DNA from 2 places in the Sphaerotilus microaerophilus genome. Region 1 is predicted to be linked to the other one. Evidence: predicted binding sites of a transcription regulator. Region 1 holds the regulator's gene; the other holds the start of a gene.

Region 1 (3,401 bases):
GTTGCGCACCGTGGCGGCGATCTGCTCCATCGACGCCGCGGATTCCTCCAGGTTGGCCGCAGCCTGCTCGGTGCGGGCCGAAAGGTCGTTCATGCCGGTGGCGATCTCGCTGCTGGAGTGCAGGATCTCATCGCTGGAGTGGCGCACGTGCAGCACCATCTGGCGCAGCGCCTCCTGCATGCGGCGCAGCTCCTGCATCAGCTGGGCGGGCTCGTCGCGACCCCAGGGGGAGGGGGACGTGGTGAGGTCGCCATCGGTCATCGCGCGCAGGTGGCGGCGGGTTTCCTTGAGGCCGCCGTCCATCACGCGGTAGAAGCTCAGAAACAGGTAGCCGGCCATCAAAAGCGACAGCGCCAGGATGGCCAGCGCCACCACCAGACGCTGCGCTGCCTCGGCGCGCAGGTCATCGGCATAGACACCGGAGCCGACCACCCAGCCCCAGGGTGCAAAGCCCTTCACGTACGACACCTTGTCCACCGGCTCGCTGCGCCCGGGCTTGGGCCACTGGTAGCGCACGGTGCCCTCGCCGCGCTCGCGCACGGTGGCGACGAAGAGGTCGAACAGCGCCACGCCGTTCGGGTCGCGCACGCCGCCCACCGCCTGGCCGTTCATCTCCGGCTTGGTCGGGTGCATGACCATGCGCGGCTGCATGTCGTTGATCCAGAAGTACTCGCTCCCGGCGTAGCGCAGCTGCCCCACCGCCTGCCGGGCGATCAGCTGGGCCTGCTCGCGCGACCACAGCCCCGCCGCCTCCTGCGCCTGCGCCCAGGCCAGCACGCCGTGCGCGATCTCGACATGCGCCCGGGTGGCGGCCATGCGGCTCTCCAGGGCCTCGTCGCTCTCGCGCTTGAGCTGGAGGGCCACCAGCAACAGCAGCGGAAGCACCACCGCCGTGGAGATGATCAGCGCCTTGGCCGTGAAGTTCAGCCGCCGGAACAGCCGCACCCCAGGGGCCCAGATGCCGTGGTAAGCGAAGAAACCCTCGTCGCGGCGGGCCGGCTCGCCGGCATCGGCAGACGGCATGTCGCCCCGGGACGACCAGGCAGGGCCGGGCGTGGCGGTATTGGACATGGGGCGGGATCCTTTCTGCTCGTTCGAGGCGCGCCGACACAGTGGCACGCAGGGTCGCAGATCCTCGCCCGGACGGGCAGCCCCCACTCGGTCGAAAACCGGGCATCCGGCCTGCCGATTCTTGAGATTTCTCAATCTCTGGATCCAACCGCCACCGAATGGAGGCCCCAGAAAAAAAGGACCTGCCACGCCACACGCGACAGGTCCTGCAGGGAGTTTGGTAGGCCGCCCGTGAGTCGAACACGGCACCAACAGATTATGAGTCTGCTGCTCTAACCATCATGAGCTAGCGGCCCGGAACCCGGAATTGTAGGTGGCGAACGACGCGCCCTGCCCCTCACTTCTGGCTCAGCGCGTTGCCCACCAGGCGTGCGGTGATGTCCACGATCTGGATCATGCGGTCGTAGGGCATGCGGGTGGGGCCGATCACGCCGAGGGTACCGACCAGGCGGCCGTTGACCTCGTAGGGGGAGGACACGACCGACAGCTCCTCGATGGGCACCACGCCGCTCTCGCCGCCGATGTAGATGCGCACGCCGTCGGCGCGGCTCGAGCCGTCGAGCAGGCGCAGGACCTGGGCCTTCTGCTCGAAGAGGTCGAACATCTTGCGCAGCGAACCCAGGTCGGCGCCAAAGTCCTGCACCTGCAGCAGGTTTCGTTCGCCCGAGATGACGACCTGATCGGCCTCCTCGCTGACCGCCTCGCTGCCGGCCTGCACCGCCGCCTGCATCAGCACGGCGATCTCGGCGCGCAGCGCGTCGACCTCGCCCTTCAGCCGCTCGCGGATCTCCTCGATGCCCAGGCCGGCGCAGTTCGCGTTGAGGTAGTTGGTGGCCTCCAGCAGCTGCGTCTGGCTGTAGTCCTGGGCGGTGAAGAGCACGCGGTTCTGCACGTCGCCATCGGCCGAGACGAGGATGAGCAGCACGCGGCGCTCGCCCAGGCGCAGGAACTCCATGTGGCGGAACACGCCCGGCTTGCGCGGCACGGTGACCACGCCGACGAACTGCGACAGGCTGGACAGCAGGTGCGCGGCGTTGGCGATGACGCGGCGCGGCTGGTCGGGCAGCAGGGGCTCGACGTGGGGCGCGCCGCCGGCCTCGTCGGCCCCGGCGCCCGCGAGCGAGCGCACCGTGAGCATGCTGTCGACGAAGAGGCGGTAGCCACGCGCGGTGGGCACGCGCCCGGCAGAAGTGTGCGGGCTGGCGATGAGGCCCAGCTCCTCCAGGTCGGCCATCACGTTGCGGATGGTCGCGGGGGAGAGATCGAGCCCGGGCGCCTTCGACAGGGTGCGCGAGCCCACGGGCTGGCCGTCGGCGATGTAGCGCTCGACCAGGGTCTTGAGCAGGAGCTTGGCGCGGTCGTCCAGCATGGCAGCCGATTCTAGGCGGCACCGGCTGGCGGGCGGCCGCCCATCCAGGCGGGGAGGGCCAGCCACGACGCAACGCCACGGCAGCGCTGCCCGGCACGGGCGGCATCGGGTCGTCATGGCCCTGTGGTGTAATTTCCCGCATGACCAACCGCTTCCGTCATGCCGCGCTCGTGGGCAAGTTCCAGGCCCGCGGCATGCGCCCGCTGCTGGAGGACATCGCCCATCTGCTCACCCGCCTGGGCCTGGATGTGTCGGTGGAGACGACGACGGCGCAGAACACCGGCCTCACCGGCTACCCGGCGCTGTCCACCGAGGAGCTGGGGCGCCATTGCGACGTGGCGGTGGTGGTGGGCGGCGACGGCACGATGCTGGGCATCGCCCGCGACCTGGCGCGCTACGGCCTGCCGATGGTGGGCGTGAACCAGGGCCGGCTGGGCTTCATCACCGACATCCCGGTGGCACGCGTGGCGCAGGCGCTGAAGGCGATGTTCGCCGGCGACTACGAGGAAGAGCACCGCGCCATGCTCGAAGGCCGGGTGCTGCGCGACGGCGAGGCGATCTACGAAGCCGTGGCGATGAACGATGTGGTGCTGCGCAGCGCCGCCACCGCGATGGTGGAGCTGCGCGTGGAGGTGGACGGCCAGTTCGTGGCCAACTTCCGCGCCGACGGCCTGATCCTGGCCTCGCCCACGGGCTCGACCGCCTACGCGCTGTCGGCCGGCGGGCCGATCCTGCACCCCGGCGTGGCGGGCTGGCTGCTGGTGCCGATCGCGCCGCACATGCTGTCGAACCGGCCGATCGTGCTGCCGGACTCGGGCGAGGTGGCCATCGAGATCGTGGCCGGCCGGGAGGTCAGCGCGAACTTCGACATGCAATCGCTCGCCAGCCTCGTGCACGGCGACCGCATCTGCGTGCGCCGCTCGGCCCACCGGGTGCGCTTCCTGCATCCGCGCGGCTGGAA
Region 2 (3,401 bases), 1.5 Mb from region 1:
ACCATCACGCGCAAGATCCAGGAACTCGGGCTGGATTGAGCGCCAGGGCGATGGAGGCCGGGGTATGTCTGGGCCCCGGTGTGAGTTGGCGCAGATCCTGCGTGCAACAGCGCCCATCGGCGGGGCGAGCCTTGACATGCCTCAACCGTCGGGCCGGCGACTTGGGAGACAGTGCAGCAGCACTTTTGCTGACCTGCCCTACTTTCCTGCGCTGCCGTGGAGACCTTGGATGTCATGGCTGCAGGCACCGCTTCCCGTGCCTGCACACCGCCCCGCCCGCGCCGTCGTCTGGCGGCGGCACCGCCATCCCCTGCCGATCCGGCGCCGTGGCAGCAGGTGCTGGGCGGGCCTGCGCTGAGCGCCTCCGAGTTCTCCCTGCTGGTGCGGCTGGCCGAACGGCACAGCATCGCTGCTGGCGACGCTGTGCTCGACTGCCATGTGCCGGCACGCTCGCTGGTGCTGCTGATGTCGGGCGACGTGGTGCTGGGCTCGCGCGCGGCCGATGGCGGCCTGCGCACCGAGCGCAGCGTCACCGGGCCGGCCTGGCTGGACGTGACCGCTGCCTGGCTGGACCAGCCCTACGCGATGGAGGCCCAGGCCCTGTCCGACGTGGTGATTGCCGAGCTGCCGATGGAGCGGCTGCGACCCCACCTCGCCACCCACCCCGCGCTGGCGCTGCGCCTGTGTGCCAACCTGGCCCAGCGGGTGCATGAACTGACCATCGCCTCGCGCAACCTGCTGCACAACGACGCGCCGGCCCGCTTCGCCCAGTGGCTGCTGCAGCGCTGCCCGGTGACCAGCGGATCGCACGACCTGCGCCTGCAGGAGCGCAAACGCGACATCGCGCAGCAGCTGGCGATGACGCCGGAGACGCTGTCGCGGCTGATGCGCAGCTTCGAATCGCGCGGTGTGATCGACGTGCAGGGCTACCGGCTGCACATCCATGACGTGCAGGCGCTGCGGCGCCTGGTCGGGCTGGATGGATTGGACGCCGCCGCGGCCTGAGCTGGGCGGGCGAGGCCCGTGCCGGTGAAATTCACGGTGTGCGGGCCAGGCCTTGGGGCGCCAGGGGTGCACGTTTAGCACTCATTGGTGTCGAGTGCTAAACTGAGCGGAACCAAAGGAGATCCACGTTGTCTATGGACATCATGAATCTGTCGCGTTCCACCGCTGTTGCCATCCGTGACCCCTGGGCCCTGGTGCCCTCGCTGGGGAATCTTGATGCCTACATCGCCTCGGTCAACCGCATCCCGCTGTTGACGGCCGAGGAGGAGGGCAAGCTGGCCCGCCGCCTGCGCGAGCATCAGGACGTCGAAGCCGCCGGTCGGCTGGTGCTCTCGCACCTGCGTCTGGTCGTGTCGGTCGCGCGCCAGTACCTGGGCTACGGCCTGCCGCAGGGCGACCTGATCCAGGAAGGCAACGTCGGCCTGATGAAGGCCGTCAAGCGCTTCGACCCGGAGCAGGGCGTGCGTCTGGTCAGCTATGCGCTGCACTGGATCAAGGCCGAGATCCACGAGTACATCCTGAAGAACTGGCGCATGGTCAAGGTGGCCACCACCAAGGCCCAGCGCAAGCTGTTCTTCAACCTGCGCTCGATGAAGCGCCAGCTCAAGGGCGAGGCGGCTGACGCTGACACCCACCGCACCAGCCTGACCGAGGCCGAGATCGACACCGTCGCGCGTGAGCTGAACGTCAAGCGCGAAGAGGTCATCGAGATGGAAGCCCGCTTCGCTGGTTGCGACGTGGCCCTTGAACCCGGTTCCGACGAGGATGACGAGTCCTTCGCGCCGATCGCCTACCTGGCCGACGACCGCCAGGAGCCGACCCGCGCGCTCGAAGCCCGCGCCCGCGACGAACTGGCCGGCCCGGGGCTGCTGCGTGCGCTGGACGTGCTGGATGCGCGCAGCCGCCGGATCGTCGAGGAGCGCTGGCTGAAGGTGAACGACGACGGCTCCGGTGGCATGACGCTGCACGAGCTGGCGGCCGAGTACGGCGTCAGTGCCGAGCGCATCCGCCAGATCGAGGTCGCGGCGATGAAGAAGATGAAGAAGGCGCTGGTCGAGACGGCCTGATTCGCTTCAGGCGCCCGCTCCCACCTCGAAAACGCCGGCTCCGTGCCGGCGTTGCCGTTTCTCGGGCAGGCGGGTTCAGCGCTGCAGCGCGATCCTGGCCGCTTCGAAGGCGCGCCAGAAGCGCGGATCCTGCGAGGTGGCGAAGTTGATGCGCATGAAGGGGCTGGGCCGCCGCACGGCCAGGAAGAGCGAGCCCGGTGCCAGCAGCCAGCCCTCATCGAGCAGCAGTTCGGCCAGGCGGTCGGTGTCCAGCCCGGTGTCGATCCAGCCAAACAGCCCCCGCGGGGGCGTCACCGGCCGGCAGCCGGCCTGCTCGGCCAGGCGCATCGTGCCGCTGCGGGCGGTGTCGAGCCGATCCTGCACGCGCTCGGCGTGGCGGCGCAGCAGGCCCTGCTCCAGGCACCAGGCCACCGCCTGCTCGGTCAGCGCCGGGGTGGTCAGGCTGCTGATCATCTTGGTGTCGATCAGCCGGTCCACCCAGGCCTCGGGTGCGGCCAGGTAGCCCACGCGCCAGTTGGGTGCCAGGATCTTCGAGAAGCCGCTGACGTAGATCGTGCGGCGCAGACCGTCGAGCGCAGCCAGCCGTGGGGCGTGGTTGGGGGCGAACCAGGCGTAGGTGTCGTCCTCGACGATGGCGAAGTCGTGCGCCTCGGCCAGCCGCAGCACCTGGTGGGCGGCCGCCAGCGGCAGGCTGCAGCCGGTCGGGTTGTGCAGCACCGACACCGTCACGTAGAGCTTGGGGCGGTGCAGCGCGGCGAGCTGCGCCATCGCGGCCAGGTCCGGGCCGAGCGGCCCGCGCGGCACCGGCAACAGCCGCATGCCCAGCGCGCTGAGCCGGGCAAACTCCACCGCCCAGCCCGGCTCATCGATCAGCACCGCATCGCCCGGCTGCAGCCAGGCGCGGGCGATGATGTCCAGCGCGTGGGTGGCGCCCGTGGTCGTGACGATCTGCCGCGGCGCGGCGTCGATGCCGAGGTCGGCCAGGCGCTGCGAGAGCTGCTGGCGCAGGTCGGGGTCGCCCGCCGGCTCGCCGTAGCGCAGGCCGACGTCGGCCTGGCTGCAGGCCCGGCGCAGGGCACGCTGCAGCAGCGTGGCATCCAGCCAGTCCGGCGGCAGCAGGCCGCTGCCGGGCCCGGGGCGATCGCTGGCGGTGGCGAACATGCCGCGGATCAGCGCGGTGGCGTCCACGGGCGGGCTGCGCTGGGCCAGCGCCCGCGGGGCCGAGCCCTCCTCGGTGCGGCGTGGCGCGCGCACGAAGAAGCCGCGCTGGCTGCGCGCCTCCACCAGGCCGCGCGCCTGCAACTGGTCGTAGGCGGCCACCACGGTGCT

The links. The regulator HrcA, encoded in region 1, represses chaperone genes, less so after heat shock. The targets are predictions, from matches to a motif close to TTAGCACTCNNNNNNNNNGAGTGCTAA.
Region 2: rpoH (RNA polymerase sigma factor RpoH) is a predicted target of HrcA. The motif match lies at 1,080-1,106, and genes of this name have one in related genera.

The regions. Positions count from the first base shown of each region.
Region 1 is NZ_AP025730.1:1,256,475-1,259,875, reverse strand. Features, by position in the region: gene NGK70_RS05485 (methyl-accepting chemotaxis protein) at 1-1,071, opposite strand, end outside; tRNA gene NGK70_RS05480 (tRNA-Ile) at 1,290-1,367, opposite strand; gene hrcA (heat-inducible transcriptional repressor HrcA) at 1,409-2,440, opposite strand; gene NGK70_RS05470 (NAD kinase) at 2,581-3,401, shown strand, end outside.
Region 2 is NZ_AP025730.1:5,800,140-5,803,540, reverse strand. Features, by position in the region: gene ntrC (nitrogen regulation protein NR(I)) at 1-39, shown strand, start outside; gene NGK70_RS25170 (Crp/Fnr family transcriptional regulator) at 235-1,005, shown strand; gene rpoH (RNA polymerase sigma factor RpoH) at 1,140-2,072, shown strand; gene NGK70_RS25160 (aminotransferase-like domain-containing protein) at 2,148-3,401, opposite strand, start outside.